Regions from separate parts of the Streptomyces sp. NPDC002640 genome, predicted to be linked through region 1. Evidence: riboswitches for the same ligand, from Rfam matches in the RefSeq annotation. Region 1 holds a riboswitch; each other region holds the start of a gene.

What was found. Region 1 has a riboswitch for cobalamin ahead of ACWD3O_RS12945 (ABC transporter substrate-binding protein). Riboswitches for the same ligand answer to the same signal wherever they lie in the genome.
Region 2: another riboswitch for cobalamin. It lies ahead of ACWD3O_RS10630 (ABC transporter substrate-binding protein); the one in region 1 lies ahead of ACWD3O_RS12945 (ABC transporter substrate-binding protein).
Region 3: another riboswitch for cobalamin. It lies ahead of ACWD3O_RS23795 (VWA domain-containing protein); the one in region 1 lies ahead of ACWD3O_RS12945 (ABC transporter substrate-binding protein).
Region 4: another riboswitch for cobalamin. It lies ahead of ACWD3O_RS02025 (energy-coupling factor ABC transporter permease); the one in region 1 lies ahead of ACWD3O_RS12945 (ABC transporter substrate-binding protein).

What each region holds. Positions count from the first base shown of each region.
Region 1 is NZ_JBSFVZ010000008.1:58,472-64,122, forward strand. It holds gene ACWD3O_RS12935 (ABC transporter ATP-binding protein) at 1-299, opposite strand, end outside; gene ACWD3O_RS12940 (FecCD family ABC transporter permease) at 305-1,432, opposite strand; gene ACWD3O_RS12945 (ABC transporter substrate-binding protein) at 1,429-2,463, opposite strand; cobalamin riboswitch at 2,506-2,686, opposite strand; gene ACWD3O_RS12950 (class I SAM-dependent methyltransferase) at 2,818-3,567, opposite strand; gene ACWD3O_RS12955 (MFS transporter) at 3,574-4,815, opposite strand; gene ACWD3O_RS12960 (ATP-grasp domain-containing protein) at 4,808-5,651, opposite strand, start outside.
Region 2 is NZ_JBSFVZ010000006.1:137,026-142,676, forward strand. It holds gene ACWD3O_RS10605 (ornithine cyclodeaminase family protein) at 1-234, shown strand, start outside; gene ACWD3O_RS10610 (DeoR/GlpR family DNA-binding transcription regulator) at 313-1,071, opposite strand; gene ACWD3O_RS10615 (DUF4406 domain-containing protein) at 1,120-1,503, shown strand; gene ACWD3O_RS10620 (NUDIX domain-containing protein) at 1,500-2,222, shown strand; gene ACWD3O_RS10625 (alpha/beta hydrolase) at 2,374-3,345, shown strand; cobalamin riboswitch at 3,496-3,678, shown strand; gene ACWD3O_RS10630 (ABC transporter substrate-binding protein) at 3,720-4,793, shown strand; gene ACWD3O_RS10635 (FecCD family ABC transporter permease) at 4,790-5,651, shown strand, end outside.
Region 3 is NZ_JBSFVZ010000019.1:103,343-108,993, reverse strand. It holds gene ACWD3O_RS23810 (precorrin-2 C(20)-methyltransferase) at 1-980, shown strand, start outside; gene ACWD3O_RS23805 (cobalt-precorrin-4/precorrin-4 C(11)-methyltransferase) at 977-1,744, shown strand; gene cbiE (precorrin-6y C5,15-methyltransferase (decarboxylating) subunit CbiE) at 1,716-2,966, opposite strand; cobalamin riboswitch at 3,026-3,159, shown strand; gene ACWD3O_RS23795 (VWA domain-containing protein) at 3,187-5,352, shown strand; gene cobO (cob(I)yrinic acid a,c-diamide adenosyltransferase) at 5,352-5,651, shown strand, end outside.
Region 4 is NZ_JBSFVZ010000001.1:439,067-444,717, reverse strand. It holds gene ACWD3O_RS02035 (response regulator) at 1-744, shown strand, start outside; gene ACWD3O_RS02030 (GNAT family N-acetyltransferase) at 1,035-1,595, shown strand; cobalamin riboswitch at 1,643-1,828, shown strand; gene ACWD3O_RS02025 (energy-coupling factor ABC transporter permease) at 1,859-2,557, shown strand; gene ACWD3O_RS02020 (energy-coupling factor ABC transporter substrate-binding protein) at 2,554-3,180, shown strand; gene cbiQ (cobalt ECF transporter T component CbiQ) at 3,186-3,938, shown strand; gene ACWD3O_RS02010 (energy-coupling factor ABC transporter ATP-binding protein) at 3,935-4,819, shown strand; gene ACWD3O_RS02005 (ATP-binding protein) at 4,961-5,461, opposite strand; gene ACWD3O_RS02000 (prolyl oligopeptidase family serine peptidase) at 5,564-5,651, opposite strand, start outside.

The DNA of each region.
Region 1 (5,651 bases):
ACGACCTCCCGCACGGTCAGGTCGAAGTCCGCGCCCTGCTCCTGCACCACGGCCGCCACCGTGCGGGCCAGCCGCCGGACCGGCATCGACCAGGCGTCGACGCCGTCCACGTCCACCCGGCCGGAAGCCGGGCGCAGGGCGTGGTAGACCGCCCGCAGCAGACTGGACTTGCCGCTGCCGTTCGGCCCGACCAGGCCGACGACCTCGCCGGGGCGGGCGGTCAGCGAGACGTCCCGCACCAGGTGATGGGCGCCGGCGGTGAGGCTGACGCTCTCGACGACGAGTTCCGTGCCGCTCATGCCGCTCATGTCCCTCCTCGGTCGGATGCCCGCCGCCCGTCGCGGCGCAGCAGCCACAGGAAGAACGGGCCGCCGCACAGTGCCGTGAGCACGCCGACGGGGATCTCCGTGGGCGCGGCGACCACGCGTGCGGCGATGTCGGCCCAGACGAGGAAGACCGCGCCGCCGAGGGCGGCGGTCGGCAGCACCCGGCGGTGGTCTCCGCCGACGACGAGGCGGACGACGTGCGGAAGGATCAGACCGACGAAGCCGATCGGCCCCGCCGCCGCGACGAGGACACCGGTGATCAGGGAGAGCAGGACGAACATGCGGGCACGGAAGCGCGCGACGTCCAGCCCCATGGTGGTCGCGGCCTCCTCGCCGGCGAGGAGCAGGTTCAGGTTCCGGGCCTGGACCATGAGGGCGCCGACGCCCAGCAGCAGCGCCGCGCCGGGCAGCCACAACGTGCTCCAGTTCACGCCGCCGAGGCCGCCGAGGGTCCACGCCAGGACCGCGCGGGCCTCGTTGCCGTGGTCGGTGGTGAGCAGCAGCAGGTCCAGGATCGCGGTGAGCACCGCGGCGATGGCCACCCCGGACAGCACCAGCCGCGTCGACGTGATCCGGCCACCGGTGCGGGCGGTGGCGTAGACGAGCACCAGAGCCCCGAGGGCGCCGATGAACGCGGCGACCGACAGCGAGAACTGCCCGAAGACGGTGACACCGCCCACGATCACCGCCACGGCGCCCAGCGAGGCACCGGAGGAGACGCCGAGCAGGTAGGGCTCCGCGAGCGGGTTCCGGATCAGCGCCTGCAGGGCGGTTCCCACCACGGAGAGACCCGCGCCGGCCACCGCGCCGAGCAGGACGCGCGGCGCGCGCACGTCCAGCACGATGGTCTCGCGCGCCGCGGACCAGTCGGGTGTGGCCCGGCCGAAGCCGAGCGCGTGCGTCACGATGCCCCACACCTGGCCGGGCGGCACCTGCACCGAGCCGATGGCCAGTCCGGCGGTGACGGAGACGAGCAGCAGAGCGGCCAGGATGAGCAGCGTGACGGGGAGGGAGACCGGGCCCGGCTGCCGGTCGCCGCGCCCTGGCGTGTGCGCGGGCCGCTCGGCGCCGACGCGGCTGTCGGCGTCGGCGGCCGAGGGCGTCACCCGAAGCTCTTGGGGTGGATGCCGCGGGCCAGGTCGGCCACCGCGTGCGCGGACCGTACGCCGACCAGTGTGGCGGTGAGCGGCAGGACGACGAACCGCTCGTTCCTGATCGCCGGCACGTCCTCGAGGGCGGGCTGCGACAGCAGGAACCTCTTCTTCTCCTCGACGCTGCCCGCCCCCGCGTAGTCGTAGATCGCGATGACCTCGGGCTTGCGCTCGACGACCTGTTCCCAGGAGACGTCGCCGAAGACGTCGTCGAGGTCGGCGAACACGTTCTCGCCGCCGGCCAGCCGGATCAGTTCGGTGCCGAGGCTCTCGCCTCCCGCCGTGAACGCGCTCTTGTCCCCGCTGTCGTACACGAAGACGGGCACCTCGGGGGCGTCCTCGACGGCGGCGGAGGCCCTCTCGACCTCGGCGCGGAGGTCGGCGATCAGCGCGTCCGCCCGGTCGGGCACCCCGAAGATCCGGCCGACGGTACGGACCTCCTCGTAGGTGTCCTCCATCGTCACGTGCTTCTCGCCGCAGTACTCGCGGTTGAGGTGGGTGTCGATGCCCGCGTCGGCGAACGCCTGGCGGGAGCGGCCCTCGTTCTCGGCGAAGGCGCTGCCGTAGCCGCCGTAGACGAGGTCCGGCTCGGCGTCGAGGACCGTCTCGAACGACGGTTCCTTGGGCGCCAGTTGCTCGATCGAGTCGAAGTCCTTCCGCAGCTCCGGCAGGACGGGGGAGTCCGGGAAGGAGGTGCCCACCATGCGGTCCTTCAGCCCGAGGGAGAGCATGAGCTCGGCGGGGTGCTGGTGGATGGTGACGACGCGGGACGGCGGCTTCTCGAACGTCGTCCGCACCCCGCAGTTGTCGATGGTGACGGGGAAGCCGTCGGCCGACCGGGCGGGCGCCTCGGCGTCCTGGTCGGCGGTGGGTCGCGACGGTCCGCAGCCCGCCGTCGACAACACGGCCGACAGGGCGAGTACCGCGGCGGGAGTCCGCAGGGCCTGACGCCTGCGCGAGCCGGGGCGGTGGGGAGATCGGGGCATGACGGCGTGCACGTTGAGCCTCCTGGGGAGTCCGCGCTCCTCAAAACGGGCCCGCGACAGGCCAGTGTCCTGACTCCCGGATCGGCGCTTCTCCCCTGCCTTCCCACGCGGTGCGCGGTGGCCTGTCGAAGGGTGCACTCCCCGGTCACAGTGGCGGGACCGTGCCGGATTCGCACCGGCTTCCTGTCTCCCGTCGCGGTGATGACCCGCTGATCCTACGGTCGGTCAAGTCCGGTGCGCAAAGGGCGCCGGATCTCCCGGACGTCCCCGCACCCCCGTCACGGCTCTCCCCGCTCCCCCGTCACGGCTCTCCCCGCACCCCCCTCACCGCTCTCCCGTCACCGCTCTCCCCCGTCACCGCTCACGCACCGCCCGCAGGACCAGCCGTTCGGCGTCCTGGTCGTAGGGGCGGCCGTCGAAGCCGCCGAAGACCTCCACCCGGCCGAAGCCGGCGTCCTCCACCATCCGCCGCAGCTCCACCGCGCTGTAGACGAACCACACCAGCGCGGCCCGCGTCACCCGTTCGCCCCGCACCAGCACCCAGTCGCTGCGCAACCGGGCCCAGTCGTCCAGCACGGTGTCGGTCTGCACCATCAGATCCTCGCCCCGCCGCACCACCTTGGGCGGGGTGACCCTGCGGGCGAGGAGTTCCTTGCCGGCCAGGTCCAGCACGAGCGTGCCGCCGGGTGCGAGACAGGTGTGCATGGTGCGCAGCACGCGGGCGTTGTCGGCCGGATCCTCGAAGTAGCCGAACGAGGTGAACATGTTGAGCACGACGTCGAAGGCGCCCGGCGCCTCGTAGGTGCGGGCGTCGGCCCGCACGTAGGCGACATCGACGCCCGCTTCGGCCGTGTGCTTGCGGGCCCGGTCGAGCATGGCGGGACTCAGGTCCACCCCGGTGACGTCATGGCCCCGGCGGGCGAGCGGCACGGTGAAGACCCCCGGGCCGCAGCACAGGTCCAGCACGCGGGCTCCGGCGGGGAAGGACAGCAGCGGGGAGGTCGCGAGGAGCTCCTCGGCCTGGGTGTGGCGTTGTTCCGAGAACAGGAAGTCGTGGAACTCGGTCCAGAAGTCGTCGTCCTGGAATCCGCCGGTCCGTGGCATGCGGTCTCAGTGCTCCTTCGTGTCGGTCGTGTCTGTCCGTCGTGAGGTGGGGTGTTCCGTCGTCCGGCCGCGCACGGCCAGCAGCACCGGAGGCAGCAGCAGGCACTGGGCTGCGGCCAGCAGCCAGAACCGCCCCGTGTCCCCGGAGTCGGCGGTGAGGCTGTACATCTGGCCGCCGAGCACTCCGCTCGCGCACGCCCCGAGCCCCGCGGCGAGCCGTTGCTGGCCGAAGACCACGGCGTCCGACCGCGGGCTGCGGCGCAGTGCCTCCAGGTCGTTCTTGAGGAACAGGACGATGTCGCCCAGGGTGATCAGCGCTCCGCCCGCCAGCAGCGCCGGCCGGGTGCCGATCGCCAGGACGGCCAGTCCGGCTCCCAGACCGGTGAAGCCGGCCGTGAGGGCCGCGGGGTACGACATGCGCCCGATCGCGTCCGACGCGAGCGGCTGGACGACGATGACCAGGGCGAAGCAGAGCAGCAGGACCAGACTGTAGAAGGTGCTGGAGGCCCGCTCGACGGCGTACACCGCCAGGTAGTGCTGGAAGTGGAAGTAGAGGTAGAAGGCGATCGCGTTGGCGGCGAAGGGCAGGAGTGCCACCCCGGCCAGCAGACCGCCGCGCCCGGCCGTCCCCGGGTCCGCCGCCCTTCCCCCGGGCGCGACCGGGAGCCGCAGGTGGCCCGCGGTGACCAGGACGAAGAGGGCGGTGACGGCGGTGAAGAGCCAGCCGGGGGAGGACAGGACGAACGGTCCGGCCACCAGTGGCCCCACGGCCATGCCGGCGTTGAGGGCCGCGTTGCCCGCCGACAGGAAGGCCGGCCGGAACCCGTCGTCCACGCCGTGCACCAGGTAGGCCTTGTTGGCGGGCAGGTACAGAGCCGCGCCGCAGCAGGTGAGGACCAGTGCTCCGACCGCCAGCGGCGGCCAGCGCAGCGCCAGCAGGAGGCCGAGGAACCCGGCCGTGCGGATGAGCAGTGCCCACACCATCGTGCGGCGCAGTCCGATCCGGTCCGCCAGGGCCCCGCCCAGGATCCCCCCGGAGAACTGCACCAGGGACGCCGCCGCCAGCACGACGCCCACCGTGCCGAGCCCCATGCCGAGCCGCTCGTGCAGGAACACCGACATGAACGGCAGGACCATGAAACTGCCGAGCGGGATGAGGAACGAGCTGAGCAGCAGGAACCGCAGCGGGCCGTCGAGCAGGGCCGGCACGGCCCGCAGCCGCACGGCTCCGGGCGTCGCCTCACCCACCGGACGTCTCGCGGCCGGTGCCCTCCCCCGGCGGCGACGGCTCGGTGAGCACGGTCAGGGCGTTCGCCGCGGCCACCGCGTGGTGGGTGGCCAGTTCGGCGGTCTCGGCCTCCGCGTAGACGATGCCGGCGTAGCCGCGACTGTCGCCCAGGTGCTCGATCGTGTCGCCGGCCGACTTGACCGGATACCAGGCAGGAGTGCCCGGCATGTCTCCCAGCCGCTCCAGCCCGTCGACGCCGGTGAACACCCCGGGCTCGGCCGGGTAGCCCAGGACGAAGGCGACGGCCGGGCCTCCGGGCAGGTCGGCGTCCATCAGTCCGGGACGGCGGCCTAGCGCGGCCTCGGCCATGGCCTCGTACACGTTGACGCCGAGCGCCCGGCACATGCCCTCCCCGACGAGAGCACCTCCGATCCGGGGATTGACCTCGACGACTTCCGGGCCGCCGGTCGTCAGGACGAACTCCACGTGGGCGAAACGGTCGGTGTAGCCGATGGCCGCGAGCACCCGGTCCAGCCACCGCTCCAGCTCGGCGCGCCGCGCCTCGGGGAAGGCGACGGGGAACGCGGTGATCTCCTCCCGGAAGTGCGGTTCCGGTGACATCAGCCGGCTGGAGACGCCCAGCAGCCGGGTCCGGCCCGCCCAGGTGATGGTCTCGGCGCTGTACACCGGCCCGCTGAAGTACGGCTCGGCGAACAACCGCCCTTTCAGCTCCCGCCCGGCCGACTCGCCCAGGGCCGCGTCCAGCTCCCACTCGGACCGCGCCAGCCAGACGTTCTGGCTCCCGGTGCCCGCCGTGTCCTTGAGGACGGCGGGCAGGCCGACCTCCTTCAGCAGC
Region 2 (5,651 bases), on a different contig from region 1:
CTCGTCGACAGCCGGGACCTCGCCCTCCGCCTCGGCGACGTTCACGCGGCCGTCACCCGCGGCGAGGTCACACGGGGCCGCGTCGACGGCGAGATCGGCGAGGTCCTGGCCGGCCTGGTCCCCGGACGGCGGACACCGGACGACATCACGGTCGCCAAGCTCATCGGTATCGGTCCGCAGGACCTCGCCGCGGCCGAGACCGCCCTCGCCCTGCTGGAAGGAATGGGCCGATGACCTCCGGGCGGCCCCCAGAAGCCCGGATCCGCCAGGCGGACCCCGCCGTCACCGACCCCGCCGTCACCCCGCCTGCCGTCACCCGGCCGGCAGGACCTCGACCCCGCTCCGTGTGAGCTGCTCGAGCACCGGGTCGTCCGCGCTCCGGTCCGTGACCAGTCCGCTGATCTCCTCCCAGGGCAGGACCCGGAACCGGGAGGCGGTGCCGATCTTCTCGGAGGAGGCGAGGACGTAGGTGTCCGCGGCCCGTGCCGCCAGGGCCCGCTTCATCGCCGCCTCCTCGGCGTCGCCGGTGGTGAGCCCCGCCTCGGGGTGCACGCCGGTGACGCCGAGCAGGAAGAGGTCGGCGGAGACGTTCCGCGCGGCCTCGACCGCGGCCGCGCCGCAGGCGACCGCCGAGTGCTTGAAGAGGCGGCCGCCCAGCAGGAAGACCTCGGTCCGCGGGTGGGCGAGCAGGGCGACGGCGATCGTCGGGCTGTGCGTGATCACGGTGCAGTCCAGCTCGCGCGGGAGCGCCCGGGCGACGGCCAGCGCGGTGGTGCCGCCGTCGAGGATCACCGCGCCGCCCGGCCGCACCAGCCCGGCGGCCACCGCGGCGACCTTGCGTTTGCCGTCCGGGGCCACGCTCTGCCGGGCGCCGTAGTCCACCACGGCCGGCGAGACGGGCAGCGCCCCGCCGTAGACCCGCTGGCACAGCCCCTCACTCGCCAGATCGCGCAGGTCACGCCGCACGGAGTCCTCGGAGATGCCCAGCTCGGCGGCGACCTCCTTGGCGACGATCTTGCCCCGCCGGGCCAGCAGATCCAGCAGGTGGTCCCGTCGTTCGGCAGCCAGCATCCTTGTTCTCTCCCGTTCTTGCACGTTTCTGCATGTATCGTAGCGCCCATGACCGACAAGCCGCTCCTCATCCTCATCGCCGGCCCCTACCGCTCCGGCACCGGTGGCGACCCGGCGGCCATGGCCGCCAACCTCGAACGCCTCGAAGCGGCCGCCTGGCCCGTGTTCGCCGCCGGACACCTTCCCGTCATCGGCGAGTGGATCGCCCTGCCCGTGCTGCACTCGGCCGGCGCCGGCCCCACCGACCCCCTCGCCGACGAGGTGCTGTACCCGACCGCCGAGCGCCTGCTGGCCCGCTGCGACGCCGTGCTGCGGCTGCCCGGCGAGTCCGTCGGCGCCGACCAGGACGTCGCGTTCGCACGCCGCCGCGGCCTGCCCGTCTACCACGACGTGGCGGAGATCCCGGTCCTCGGCCGGCGGGTGGAGGCGTGACGCCCCGGCCCGGGGTGGACGTCCCCGACCACCGCGGCCGGACCGGCCTCGACCGGGCGGGACGCCACCTCGACCGCAACCCCGGCGTCCGGGTCCGCGACGTCGAACTGACCTCGCGGGGCTGGCACGTCCTGCGCCGCACGACGTTCGACTACCGGCGCCGCGACGGCCGCTGGGAGACACAGGTGCGCGAGACGTACGACCGCGGCAACGGCGCCGTGGTCCTGCCCTACCACACCGGGCGCGGGCGCGTCCTGCTCACCCGTCAGTTCCGCTACCCGGCCTACGTCAACGACCACCCGGACGGCATGCTCGTCGAGGCCGCGGCGGGGCTGCTCGACGCGGACGACCCGGAGACGGCGATCCGCCGCGAGGCCGCCGAGGAACTCGGCGTCGTCCTCGGTCCGCTCACCCACGTGCTCGACGCGTACATGAGCCCCGGCTCGGTCACCGAGCGCCTCCACTTCTTCGCCGCCCCCTACACCCCCGGCGACCGCACGGGAGCCGGAGGCGGCGTGGAGGAGGAGGGCGAGGACATCGAGGTCCTCGAACTGCCCTTCACGGAGGCCCTCGCGATGACCCTCGACGGGCGCATCACCGACGGCAAGACCGTGCTGCTCCTGCAGTGGGCTGCCCTCCACGGCCCCTTCGCCCCCTCCGCCTCCCCCTCCGCCCTGCCCCCGGCGGACACGGACCCCACCACGCCCGCGCGCCGCTGACGTCCACCGCCCGGCCGGGTCCCCGCGTCCGCGGGCGCCCGGCCGGGTTGCGTGGGGGCGGGCGGCCGGGATCATGGAGGAGGAGCAGGGGGGAGTGCGCGTCCGGACCACCACCCCGTGGCCGCCGGACGCCCGAGCACCTGGAGTCCGCATGAGCGATCTGCCCGCGCCCGTCACGCCCTTCCTGGAACCGGCGGCGAAGGAACTGGCCGAGGCGACCGACCCGCACCCCCGGATCTACGAGGTGCCGCCGGAGCAGGGCCGCGACATCCTCCTGGGCCTGCAGAGCGACGCGAGCGTGCCCCGGCCCGAGGTGGACGAGGAGTGGGTGGAGGTCGACGCCGGCGAGTGGGGCACGGTCCGCACCCGCATCATCAGGCCCAAGGGCGCCACCGGCCCGCTGCCCGTCGTCTTCTACATCCACGGCGCCGGCTGGGTCTTCGGCGACGAGAAGACCCACGACCGGCTCTTCCGCGAACTGGCCGTCGGCGCCGGCGCGGCCGGGGTGTTCCCGGTGTACGACCGGGCCCCGGAGGCGAAGTACCCGACCCAGGTGGAGCAGAACTACGCCGTCGGACAGTGGCTGCTGGAGAACGGCTCCGACCACGGCCTGGACACCTCCCGTGTCGCGGTCACCGGCGAGTCCGTGGGCGGCTGCATGTCCACCGTCTTCGCCCTGATGAACAAGGAGCGCGGCGGCATCGACCTGAAGGCGCAGGTCCTGCTGTACCCGGTGGCCGACGCGGACTTCGACACCCCGTCGTACCACCAGTTCGCCGAGGGCTACTACCTCACCCGGGACGGCATGATCTGGTTCTGGGACCAGTACTCCGAGCCCTCGCAGCGCACCGAGCCGTACGCCGCCCCCCTGCGGGCGAGCCTGGAGCAGCTCAAGGACCTGCCGCCCACCCTCGTCATCACCGACGAGGCGGACGTCCTGCGCGACGAGGGAGAGAAGTACGCCAACAAGCTCCGCGAGGCAGGCGTCGACGTCACCTCCGTGCGCGTGGCCGGCATGGTCCACGACTTCCTGCTCCTGGACAGCCTGCGCGACACCCGTGCCGCGAACGTCGCCCGCCACCTGGCCGTCGACGCCCTGAAGAAGGCCCTCCACGAGAGCTGACCCCTCCCCCGCCGGGGCCCGCCACTCCGCCTCCGTCTCGTGCGGGCTGCCGGCGCCTCGGCCGCGGGAACCACGCGTCGCGGCGCGGGTTCGCCCAGGGCGCCGCGGGCCGCTCGAGCGCGGCGTGGTAGCTTCCGAACGCCAGTCGCACTCGTGGACGCGGTCGTCCGCGTCCACGGGTCAGGGAATCCGGTGAGAGACCGGAACTGACGCGCAGCGGTAAGGGTGACGGGCGAGGCAGCAGCCACTGGACGACGGTCACGGCCGGGTCCGGGAAGGCGCCTCGCCGGGGTGATCCCGAGTCCGAAGACCTGCTGGCGACCGAACGTCCACGCGACCCCGCGTATGGGTCCGACGCCGAGGAAGCCTCTGCCGTGCATCTGTCACGCCCCGCCCGCCGTTCCGCCCTGCTCCTGACCGGTGCGCTCCTGCTCACCGCCTGCGGTTCCGGCCCCGCCTCCGACTCCGCCTCCGGGACCGGCTCCGGCGCGTCCGCCGGGTCAGGCGGCTCCGCCCGCTCCGGCGCGGAAGCCGTCACGTTCGAGAACTGCGGGCAGCGGGTGACCGTCGAGGCTCCGCCGCGGCGGGCCGTGTCCCTGAACCAGGGCACCACCGAGATCCTGCTCTCGCTCGGCCTCGCGGACCGCATGGCGGGAACCGCCACCTGGACCGATCCGGTCATGAAGGGACTGGAGAAGGCCGGCACCGGGGTGCCCCGGCTCGCCGACAACCAGCCGTCCTTCGAGCGCGTACTGGACGCCGAACCGGACTTCGTGGCCGCCTCCTTCACGTCCACCCTGGGCAAGGGCGGCGTGGCCCCCCGCGAGAAGTTCACCGAGCTCGGCGTGCCGACGTACCTGTCGCCCGCCGACTGCGAGGGCAAGGACAACAGCGGCGGCGGTGACGGCGCACGCACCGAACCCCTGACCATGGACACGGTCTACCGGGAGGTGCGGGAACTGGCCCGCGTCTTCGGCGTGGAGGAGCGCGGCGAGCGGCTGGTCGACCGGCTGCGGAGCCGTGTCGCCGACGCCTCCTCGGGGATCGACGCCGGGGACACCACCGTCCTGTACTGGTTCGCGAACCAGGAGTCCCCCTACATGGCGGGCTGCTGCGGAGCCCCCGGCGTCATCACCGACGCGCTCGGCGCGAAGAACGTCCTCGACGACAGCACCCAGGAATGGCCCCAGGTCAACTGGGAGACCGTCGCCGACCGCGACCCCGACCTGCTCGTCCTCGGCGACCTCACCCGCAGGTCGCAGACCGCCGAGTCGGCCGCCGGCAAGATCGCCTTCCTGGAGTCGCATCCGGCGACCAGGAACCTGAAGGCGGTGCGGGAGAAGCGGTACGTGCTGCTCAGCGGGCAGGCCATGAACCCGACGATCCGCACCGTGGAGGGCGTCGAGAAGGTGGCCGCGGCGCTGCGCGAGCACGGGCTCGCCGGATGACCACGTCCCTGCGCCCCTCCCCCGTCCCCGCGACGCGGAGGGCCACCGGGGCGCTGCCCGTCGTGGCCGGCGTGGGCGGCGGACTGGCGCTGCTCGCCCTGTCCGTCGCCGTGGCCATCACCATCGGCCCGGCGTCCGTCGGGGTGGGCGACGTCTGGTCCGTGGTCGCCTCCCGCCTGGGCGGGGGCGCGTCGGACCTCACCGCGATCCGCGAGGGCATCGTCTGGGACCTGCGGCTGCCGCGCACCCTGCTCGCCGCGGTGTGCGGCGCCGGGCTCGCGGTCTGCGGCGCGGTGATGCAGTCGCTGCTGCGCAACCCGCTCGCCGACCCGTTCGTGCTGGGCGTCTCCTCCGGGGCGTCCACCGGCGCCGTCCTGGTCATCGTCGTCGGCGCGGGCGGCGGTGTCCTGTCCCTGTCCGGCGGCGCCTTCCTCGGCGCGGTCGGCTCGTTCGCCCTGGTGCTGTTGCTCAGCCACACGCTCGGCGGGACGACGGACCGGGTGGTGCTGTCCGGGGTGGCGGCGATGCAGCTGTTCTCCGCGCTGACCTCGTTCGTGGTGACGACGGCGGCCGACGCGGAGACCACCCGGGGCGTGCTGTTCTGGCTGCTCGGCTCGCTGAGCGGGGCCGGCTGGACCGAGGTGGGGCTGTGCGCCGCGGTCCTGGCGCTCGCCCTCGTGGTGTGCCTGGGCCACGCGCGCAGTCTGGACGCCTTCGCCTTCGGCCAGGACGCCGCGGCCACGCTCGGTGTCCCGGTCGCCCGGACCCGGCTGGTGCTGCTGTCCGTGACGGCGCTGCTGACCGCCGCGCTGGTCAGCTCGGCGGGCGCGATCGGCTTCGTCGGCCTGGTCCTCCCGC
Region 3 (5,651 bases), on a different contig from region 1:
GCGCCCTGGAGGCGGCCGGACGGCTGGAGCACGCCGTGTACGTGGAGCGCGCCTCCATGGAGGGCGAACGCCGGCTGCCCGTCGCCGAGGTCGACCCGGACACCGTCCCGTACTTCTCCCTGATCCTCGTCACCGGCGACAGCCGCAACGGCACCCGCTCACGGCGGCCCGGCGAACAGGACACGGCCGCGACCCGCGCGGAGGACCGGGCCCCGGAAGCGGCGGCGGCCCGCACCGCCGTGCCCGCCGCCGAACTCCTGGTCGTCGGACTCGGCCCCGGCCCCGAGGCATGGCTGACCCCCGAGGCCACCGCGGCGCTGGCCGAGGTGGACCACGTCGTCGGCTACGGCCCCTACGTCGACCGGGTGCCGCAGCGCCCCGGACTGACCCGGCACGCCTCCGGCAACACCGTCGAGATCGACCGCGCCCGCGCGGCACTGGAGCTGGCGAGGAACGGCGAGCGGGTCGCCGTGGTCTCCGGCGGCGACGCCGGCGTCTTCGGCATGGCCACCGCCGTCCTGGAGGCCGCCGAGGACCCCGCCTACCGGGAAGTCCCGGTGCGCGTGCTGCCCGGCGTCAGCGCCGTCCAGGCCGTCGCCGCCCGGGCCGGCGCGCCGATCGGCGGCGACTTCGCCGTCATGAGCCTCTCCGACCGGCTCAAGCCCTGGGAGGTCGTCGAACGCCGGCTGCGCGCCGTCGCCGAGGCCGACCTGGTGCTGGCCGTCTACAACCCGGCCTCCCGGTCGAGGACCGAGCAGATCGCCACCGCCCGCCGCGTCCTGCTCGAACACCGCAAGCCGGAGACCGTGGTCGTGGTGGGACGCGACGTCGGACGCGCCGGCGAGGAACTGACCGTCACCACGCTCGGCGAACTCGACCCGGCCACCATCGACATGCGGTGCCTGCTCATCGTCGGCGCCTCCGGCACCCGCGTCTCGGCGACCGGCCGCGTCTGGACCCCGCGGTGGGTGAAGCCGTGACCGTCCACTTCGTCGGCGCCGGCCCCGGAGCGGCCGACCTGCTCACCGTCCGCGCCGTGCGCCTGCTCGCCGAGGCCGGCACCGTCCTCTACCCGGGCACCTACCTCGACCCGAAGGTCCTCGACCACTGCGCCCCGGGCGCCCGGCTGGTGGACACCCAGCGGCTCGACCTCGACCGCATCACCGAGCACCTGGTCACCGCCCACCGGGCGGGGGAGCAGGTCGTGCGGCTGACCTCCGGCGACCCCTCGCTCTACTCGGCGCTCGCCGAACAGACCCGCCGCCTCGACGCGCAGGGCGTGCCCTGGGACGTCACCCCCGGCGTGCCCGCCTACGCCGCCGCGGCCGCCGTGGTGGGGCGGGAGCTGACCGTGCCGCTGCTGGCCCAGTCGGTGGTCCTCACCCGCACCCGGGCCCGGTCCACGCCGATGCCCGGCGCCGAGTCGCTCGCCGCGTTCGCCGCCACCCGCGCCACCCTGGTGCTCCACCTCGCCATCACCCGGATCCGCGACCTGATGGCGGAGATCGAGCCCGAGTACGGCCCCGACTGCCCCGTCGTCGTCGTGCACCGGGCGAGCCAGCCGCAGGAGTCGGTGCTCCGCGGCACCGTCGCCGGCATCGCCGACGCCGTCGAGGAGGCCGGGCTGCGGCAGGCCGCGGTCATCCTGGTGGGCCGGGCACTCGACCCGGCCCCCGGCGGGGAATCGTTCCTCTACGACCCCGCCCGCCCCCGCCTCAGCCCACCGTCAGGCTCCACTGGGTGACCGTCCGCGACGGCGTCCACCCGGTGAACGAGCCGATCGGCGCCGTCGTCTCCACCGCCAGGCGGGTCAACTCCCCGCCGTGGCGGCGGTAGGCGTCCGCCAGCATCGCCTCGGTCTCCAGCGTCACCCCGTGCACCACCAGCCGGCCGCCCGGCCCAAGCGCCCCGAGACATGCCTCCAGGACGCCCGGCCGGGTCGCCCCGCCGCCCACGAACACCGCGTCCGGAGCCGGCAGCCCGGCCAGCGCGTCCGGCGCCCGCCCGGTCACCACCCGCAGCCCCGGCACGCCCAGCCGGCCCGCGTTCCGCGCCACCCGCTCCGCCCGCCCGGCGTTCGCCTCCACGGCCGTGGTGCGGCAGGACGGGTGCGCCCGCATCCACTCGATCCCCACCGAGCCCGCCCCCGCGCCCACGTCCCACAGGTGCTGCCCCGGCGCGGGCGCCAGCCGGGCCAGCGCCGAGGCCCGCAGATCACGCCTGGTGAGCTGCCCGTCGTTCTCGAACGCGTCGTCCGGCAGCCCCGCGACCAGGCCGTAGGCCGGCGGCCCCGCCAACTCCAGCGCCAGCACGTGCAGTTCGGGCACGTCCTGGGGAGGTGACGCCAGCCAGCCGTCCGCCGTGGCCGCCAGCCGGGACTCCGTCGCCGCGCCCAGATCACCGAGCACCGTCATCACGGTCGCCCCGTACCCCGCGCCCGCCAGCAGCGCCGCCACCGCGTCCGGCGTCCGCGCGTCCGAGGACAGCACCAGCACCCGGTGACCGGGCGCCAACTCCCGCAGCAGCAACCGCGGATCACGGCCGACCAGTGTCACCACGGCGCACCGCTCCGACGGCCAGCCCATCCGGGCCCGCGCCAACGCCACCGAGGACACCGCGGGTTCGACCCGCACCGCCCCGACCCCCAGCAGGTCCAGGAGCGTCGTGCCGATCCCCGACACCAGCGGGTCGCCGGAGGCCAGCGCCACCACCCGCGCCCCGCCGACGGACTCCAGCAGGGCCGGCAGCCCCTCCCGCAGCGGCGAGGGCCACGCCTCCCGGCGCTGCCCCGCGACCTCCGGCAGCATCGCCAGGTGCCGCCGCCCGCCCAGCACCACGTCCGCCCCCAGCACCACCCGCCGCAACCGCTCGGGCAGCGAGGCCCAACCGTCGGCGGCCACGCCGACGACGGTGACCCGGGGGGCCGCGATTTCGGGAAGAAGGGGAGGGGGCGTGCCGATCGTCATACCCCTGACGCTATCGTGGTCGATCACAGGCACGAGGTGCCCCTACGGCCCAGCCATCGGAAACGGTGAGGACGGTCCACGGGGAGAATCTGGGAAGCCCGGTGAGAATCCGGCACAGGCCCGCTGCGGTGAACCGAGCCTCGCTCACGAGGACTCGGCAAGTCCGAAGACCGGCCTCGCGCCCGCCCTTTACGGATGGCGAAACGAGCGGGAGCCTCACATGCCATTGGTGCGTTCGCACTACCCCTTTTCCGCGATCGTCGGCTGCGACGCCGCCGAACTCGACGACCTCGGCCTCTCCCTGGTCCTGACCGGCATCTCACCCGCCATCGGCGGCGTCCTGGTCCGCGGCGAGAAGGGCACCGCCAAGTCCACCGCGGCCCGCGCGCTCGCCGCCCTGCTGCCGCCCGTCGGCGTCCACCCCCAGGACCGGTTCTCCACCGACCCCGCGGACCCGGACGACGACTCCCCGGACGGCCCCTTCGACCCCGGCACGCCCCTGGAGAGCCGCCCGGTCCGCCTGGTGGAACTCCCCGTCGGCGCCACCGAGGACCGCGTCCTCGGCTCCCTCCACCTCGAACAGGCCCTCTCGCACGGCAAGGTGGCCTACGAACCCGGCCTGCTGGCCCGCGCCCACCGCGGCATCCTCTACGCCGACGAGGTCAACCTCCTGCCCGACCACCTGGTCGACCTGCTCCTCGACGCCGCCGCCACCGGCCGGGTCACCGTCGAACGCGACGGGTTCTCCATGGAGCACGCCGCCCGGTTCCTGCTCATCGGCACCATGAACCCGGAGGAGGGCGAACTCCGCCCCCAGCTCCTCGACCGGTTCGGCCTCACCGTCGAGGTCGCCGCGCCCCGCGACCCCGCGGCCCGCGCCGAGGTGGTGCGCCGCCGGATGGCCTACGACGCCGACCCCGCCGCCTTCACCGCCCGCCACCGGCCGGCGGAGCAGGCCCTGGCCGCCCGTGTCGCCGCCGCCCGCGAACGGCTGTCCCGGGTCACCCTGTCGGACGCCGCCCTCGGCAAGATCGCCGAGATATGCGCCGCGTTCGACGTCGACGGTCTGCGCGCCGACATCGTCACCGCCCGCACCGCCGTCGCCCACGCCGCGTGGGCCGGGCGGACCACCGTCACCCGCGCCGACATCCGCCGCGCCGCCCGGCTCGCCCTGCCGCACCGCAGGCGCCGCAACCCCTTCGACGCGCCCGGGCTCGACGAGGACCTGCTCGACCGGATCCTCGGCGACGACGAACTCCCCCCGGACCCGCCCACCCCGCCGGAGGGCGGGGGACCGGACGGACAGGACGACGGCCCCGACCAGGACGGCCCGCAGGACGACGCCCCCGGCGACGACCCGGCAGCGGGGGAGGACCCCGGCGGCCCCCACCAGGAGGACACCGGCCACCGGCCGGGCCGGGACGACCGGCCCACCTCCGCCGGCGCCGCGGCCTACACCGCCGTCGCGGCCGACACCTCCGGCACGGACGGCACCGCCCCCACCGACACGCCCGCCACCCCCGACGGCGGGAAGCCCGGCGACACGGGGCCGAAGGCCGACGGCCGGACCACCACCGTCCAGGCCACCGCCCCCTACCGCCCCCGCCTCCTCACCGTCCGCGGCACCGGCGAGGGCACCGACGGCCGCCGGAGCCGCGCCATCGGCACCCGCGGCCGCCGCGTCGGCACCGCCCGGCCCGGCCGGCACGCCCGCGGACCCCTCCACCTCGTGGAGACCGTGCGCGCCGCCTCCGCCCGCACCGCGACGACGCGGCCCGGCGGCCGCCTGCGCCTGCGCCCCGAGGACCTGCGCACGGCCGTCCGTGAGGGGCGCGAGGCCAACCTGGTCCTGTTCTGCGTCGACGCCTCCGGCTCCATGGCCGCGCGCAGGCGCATGGTGCAGGTCAAGACCGCCGTGCTGTCCCTGCTCCTGGACGCCTACCGCCGCCGCGACAAGGTCGGCCTGATCACCTTCCGCGGCACCGCCGCCGAACTCGCCCTCCCTCCCACCCACTCCGTCGACATCGCCGCGGCCCGCCTGGACGACCTCCCGGCCGGCGGCCGGACCCCGCTCGCCGAGGGCCTGCTCGAGGCCGCCCGCGTCGTCGCCCGCGAACGCCGCCGCGACCCACGGCTGCGCCCCCTGCTGGTCGTGGTCACCGACGGCCGCGCCACCGGGGGCAAGGACGCCGTCGCCCGCTCCCTGCACGCCGCCGACCAGGTCGCCTCGCTCGGCGTCAGCACCGTCGTCGTCGACAGCGAGTCCGGGCCGATGCGCCTCGGCCTCGCCGCGCACCTGGCCGCCCGCCTGCACGCCGACCACCTGCCCGTCCGCGAGGTCAGCGCCGCCGCGCTGAGCACCGCCGTCCGAGAGAGGGCCGCCTGATGCCCCAGGGACAGCCCACCACCGTCCCCGACGACGGCCTCACCACCCGCCAGCGCCGCAACAAGCCCCTCCTCGTCGTCCACACCGGCGACGGCAAGGGCAAGTCGACCGCCGCCTTCGGCCTCGCCCTGCGCGGCTGGAACCAGGGCTGGCGCATCGGGGTCTTCCAGTTCGTCAAGTCCGCCAAGTGGCGCATCGGCGAGCAGACCGTCCTCGAACGCCTCGGCCGGCTCCACGAGGAGACCGGCGAGGGCGGCCCCGTCGACTGGCACAAGATGGGCTCCGGCTGGTCCTGGACC
Region 4 (5,651 bases), on a different contig from region 1:
TCCCTGACCGTCGACGCACCGGTGACGGCCGACCGCGGTGGCGGGGACAGGGACCCCGCGGCGACGCGGGTGCTGGTGGTGGAGGACGATCCGCAGATCGCCCGCGCGCTGGTGCTGAACCTGCGGGCGCGGGGGTACCGCGTGGACGCGGCGCCCGACGGGTTCACCGCCCTGCGGTTGGCCGCCGCGCGCCGGCCGGACGTCGTGCTGCTCGACCTGGGGCTGCCCGACATGGACGGCGTCGAGGTCACCGAGGGTCTGCGCGGCTGGACCCGGGTGCCGATCCTGGTGCTGTCCGCGCGTCAGGGCTCCGACGAGAAGGTCGCCGCGCTGGACGCCGGGGCGGACGACTACGTGACCAAGCCGTTCAGCATGAACGAGCTGCTGGCGCGGCTGCGGGCCGCGGTGCGGCGCACCCGGGCGGTGTCGTCGGAGCCGGAGAGCAGCCTGGTGGAGACCGGCTCGTTCACCGTCGACCTGGTGGCGAAGAGAGCGACCCGCGAGGGCCGGGAGGTGCGCCTGACGCCCACCGAGTGGCACCTGCTGGAGATCCTGCTCACCCACCCCGGCCGGCTGGTCAGCCAGAAGCAGCTGCTGCACGAGGTGTGGGGCGCCTACCAGAGCAACAAGACCAACTACCTGCGCGTCTACATGGCCCAGCTGCGCCGCAAGCTGGAGGCGGACCCCTCGCACCCCCGCCATCTGATCACCGAGCCGGGCATGGGCTACCGCTTCGAGCCCTGAGAGAGCTTGAGGGCCCCTGAGGAGACCCTGACGGGCCCCTGCGGAACCGGCGGAGGCCACCGCCGGGGGACACGGGCGGGGCGGACGGCGCACTTCCGGGGGTGGGGGCGCGGCGGATGCGTCTGGCGTCGGAGGGTGCGAAGGAGTGTGGCGCCCGTGCGGGCGGGCGGTGAGCCGGTGCCGCCGGGGCGGCGGCCGTGGCAGCGGGGCGGAAAAGCGGCTGACAGGGGCGGGTGGCGGGGGACAGGATGCGCGTTCGTGCCCGTCGCCCGTCGCCCGGAGGCCCTGCCATGACCGATGCACCGCCCGAGCAGCTCGACCAGCCCGCGTTCCCGGAGCGGATGGAGCTGCGCGGGGAGGGCCTCGTCCTCCGTGACTGGACGGAGGACGACGTGGCGGCGATGCCGGCCCTGTTCGACCACCCCGACATCGCCTACTGGACGCCCATCGTCTCCCCTTTCGACGAGAAGGCGGCCGAGCAACGGCTGGTGCGCACCCGGCAGTTGCGGGCCGAGGGGAAGGCCGTGCTGCTCGCCGTCACGGAGGACGGCGGGGCCCCGCTCGGCGAGGTGATGCTGCGGCGTGCGCCGGAGGGGACGGAGATCGGGTACGCGGTGGGGCCCGCGCACCGGGGCCGGGGGCTCGCGGCCCGCGCGGTGCGGGTGATGGCCTCGTACGCCTTCGAGGAGCTGGGGGCGCGGCAGGTGATCCTCGAACTGGAGGCGGAGAACGCGGCCAGCGTCGCCGTCGCCACCAGGGCGGGGTTCCGGCTGCTGGACGTGCCGCTGATCACCGGGGAGGAGAAGGGGCGGCCGTACGTCCTGCAGACCTGGGGTCTGGACCGTCCCTGACCCGGCGGAGCGGCGGGAGGCTCGCTTGTCAGTAAGCGGCTGCCCCATTACTGTCACAACGCCTTGGTGAACGGGAAATCCGGTGTGATGCCGGTGCGGCCCTCGCCACTGTGATCGGGAAGTCCGGCTCCGGCCCTCGCGGGCAGCCACTGGGTCCTCACGGACCCGGGAAGGCGGAGCACGGGCGTGTGGTACCCGTCAGCCAGGAGACCGGCCAAGGCGCGTCGTCCATCCACGAGGTGCTGGAGAGGGTCTGCTGAGCCATGCACATAGCCGAGGGGTTCCTTCCTCCGGTGCACGCGGTCGCCTGGGGCGCCGCGTCCGCGCCGTTCGTCGTCCACGGAGTACGCCGACTCACCCGTGAGGTGAGGGAGCATCCCGAGAGCACGCTCCTGCTGGGAGCCTCGGGTGCCTTCATGTTCGCTCTGTCGGCGCTCAAGTTGCCTTCTGTGACCGGTAGTTGCTCGCACCCCACCGGGAGCGGGCTGGGGGCGGTGCTGTTCCGGCCCCCGGTGGTGGCGGTGCTGGGCACCGTCACCCTGCTGTTCCAGGCCCTGCTGCTCGCGCACGGCGGGCTGACCACGCTCGGGGCCAACGTCTTCTCCATGGCCGTGGTCGGCCCCTGGGCCGGGTACGGGGCGTACCTGCTCGCCCGGCGGTGCGGGGCGGGGCTCGAAGTCGCGGTGTTCTGCGCCGCGTTCGTCGCCGACCTGAGCACCTACTGTGTGACCAGCGTGCAGTTGGCGCTGGCGTTCCCGGACCCGGCGAGCGGATTCGCGGGCGCGCTGGGCAAGTTCGGCTCGATCTTCGCGGTGACGCAGATCCCGCTCGCGGTCGGCGAGGGGCTGCTCACGGTGCTGGTCGTCCGGCTGCTGGCGCAGTCCAACGGCGGGCAACTGGCGCGGCTGGGGCTGCGTCCGGGCACCCGCGGCAAGGCCGACGCCGAGGCGGTGGCCCGATGAGCCGGAACGCGCGGATCAACCTGCTGCTGGTGCTGGGCGTCGTCCTGCTGGCCGTGCTGCCGGTGGCGTTCGGACTGGGGGACCACAAGGAGGAGCCGTTCGCCGGCGCGGACGCCGAGGCGGAGGTGGCGATCCAGGAGATCGACCCGGACTACCGGCCGTGGTTCTCCCCGGTCTACGAGCCGCCGTCGGGCGAGATCGAGTCGGGTCTGTTCGCCCTGCAGGCGGCGGTGGGCGCGGGAGTGGTCGCCTACTGCCTGGGGCTGTGGCGGGGACGGCGCCAGGGCGAGGCCAGGGCGGTGGCGGCCCTGGGGACGGCCGCCGGGTCGGCTGTCGGGTCGGCCGCCGGATCCGCCACCGGGTCGGTGACCGGGTCCGCCGCCGGGTCGGTGACCGGGTCCGCCGGTTCGGCCGCCGGGTCGGCTGCCGGTTCGGTGACCGGGTCGGCTGCGGGGTCGGGGGCCTGGTCCGCCGCCGGTTCGGCTGCCGGGTCGGGGGCCTGGTCCGCCACCGGGTCGGTGACCGGTTCGACTGCCGGTTCGGCCGCCGGGTCGGGGGCCGAGGGTGCGGACGGGGCCGCGGGCGAGGGGCGCGGGGACGCGCCGGGCTCCGGACGGGTCTGACGCCGGTGCTGTCGATCGACACGGCGGCGCACGGCAGTCGCTGGCGCCGCCGTCATCCCGTGGACAAGGCGGTGCTCGGGTTCGGGCTGACCGTGCTGGCCGTCTCGCTGCCGCCCTGGCCGGGCGCGGCGCTGGTCCTGGCGGCCGCGCTGGCGCTGCTGCTGGGGCCGGCGCGGGTGCCGGCCGGGCGCCTGTGGCGGGCGTACCGGGTGCCGCTGGGGTTCTGCCTCACGGGCGCGGCGACGCTGCTGGTGAGGGTCGGCGGTCCGAACGGCCCGCTGGTGGGGCTCGCCCCCGACGGGCCGGTGCGCGCCGGGGAACTGCTCCTGCGGAGTTCGGCGGCCTCGCTGGGGGTCCTGCTCTTCGCCTTCACCACGCCGATGTCGGACCTGCTCCCCCGCCTGGTGCGGGCCGGGGTCCCGCCGGCGGTGGTGGACGTCGCGCTGGTCACCTACCGGATGACGTTCCTGCTGCTGGAGTCGGTGCGGCGGGTACGGCAGGCGCAGGCCGCGCGGCTCGGGCACACCACCCGGGCGGCGACCTGGCGGTCGCTGGGCGGGCTCGGGGCCACCGCGTTCGTCCGGGCCTTCGACCGGGCGGGGCGGCTGCAGGACGGGCTCGCGGGGCGGGGCTACGACGGGACCCTGCGGGTGCTGGTGCCGTCCACCCGGGTCTCCGCGGCGTTCACCCTCGCGAGTCTCGCGCTGCTGGCGGGGATCGCCGTCCTCAGCGCCGTACTGGAAGGACCCCTCGGATGAGCCGTCCGCCGTCGCCGCCGCCACCCCCCTCGTCGCCACCCCCCTCCTCGCCGCCGCCGGTCGCCCTGCGGGGTGTCTCCTTCCGGTACGAGGACGGGCCGCCGGTCCTCGACGGCCTCGATCTGGAGGTCCGCGAGGGGCGTGCGCTGGCGCTGCTCGGACGCAACGGCAGCGGCAAGACCACCCTGATGCGGCTGCTGGGCGGCGGGCTGCGGCCGCTGTCCGGGCGGGTGGAGCTGGAGGGCCGGCCCGTGTCGTACGACCGGGCGGGACTGACGCGGCTGCGGACCACCGTGCAGTTGGTGATGCAGGACCCGGACGACCAGTTGTTCGCGGCCTCGGTCGCGCAGGACGTGTCGTTCGGGCCGCTGAACCTGGGGCTGCCGGAGGAGGAGGTCCGGGGGCGGGTCGAGGAGGCGCTGGCGGCGCTCGACATCACGGCGCTGGCCGACCGGCCCACCCATCTCCTCTCCTACGGGCAGCGCAAGCGGGCGGCGATCGCCGGGGCGGTCGCCATGCGGCCGCGGGTCCTCGTCCTCGACGAGCCGACGGCGGGGCTCGACCCCGAGGGGCAGGAACGGCTGCTGGGCACGCTGGAGCGGCTGCGGGACGCGGGGACCACGGTGCTGATGGCCACCCACGACGTGGACCTGGCGCTGCGCTGGGCGGACGACGTGGCCCTGCTGAGGCCGTCCGGGCCGCGGGCGGGGGCGGCCGGGGAACTGCTGGCGCGGGCCGAGGTGCTGCGCGAGGCGGGACTGCGGCTGCCGTGGGGGGTGGCGGTCGGCGCGGCGCTGCGGGACGCGCGCGGGGGGCGTGCGGCGCCGTTGCCGCGCACGGCGGAGGAACTCGCGCGGTGGGTGGCGGACGGCGAGCTGTGACACGGCCGGCGCGGGGCGGTGCCCCCACGCACCGCCGTCACCGCCGCCCGGGCCCGCCACCGAGCCGGGCGCCGCGTGAGGCGGCCGCCGGGCCAGGGGCGCCGCCCGGCGCACCGTGACGTACTGCCCGTGGCCGTGCCGTCAGTTGAGCTTCAGTTCCGCCCAGACGATCTTGCCGATGGGTTCGCGCGGGTGGGTGCCCCAGCGGGTGGCGAGGGTGTCGACCAGGAACAGGCCACGGCCGGACTCCGCGTCCCCCGGGGCCTGGGCGGCGGCCGTCGTGGGCGGCGGGGTCTCCGAGGCGTCGACGACCTCGACGCGGGCGATGCCGGACGGCTCGTCGACCGTGAGGCGGAGGGCGAAGTCCCGCCCCGGCACGCGGCCGTGGCGGACCGCGTTGGCGGCGAGCTCACCCACCAGCAGGGCGACCGCGCAGGACAGGTCGGAGCCCGGGGGGTGCCCCCACTCGGCCAGCCGCCGCACCGCGCAGTGCCGGGCCTGCCGGGCGCCTCGCGGCGATGACCTGAACTGGGCGGCGAACACCAGGGGTTCCGGGTGTCCGGGTCCCCCGGCCGCCGGCGCGCGCCGCTCGGACGCGCGCCGCCGGGGGTTGTCGTCGGAACCGGTCGTATCTGTGAGCACGGCCTATCCGTATCCCGCGCGGAGGGCGTTGACGCATCGCACGGTGAACGAATTGTGACGTTGCGTATACCGCGCGCCCCCGGCGGCTACGGACAGTTCGTGTCAGTCCTCCGCGCCGGGGAGGTGCCGCGCGGCGAAGTCCAGCTCCAGGCGGACCTGCTTGATCCGCTCGTCGACCACCAGGGACCCG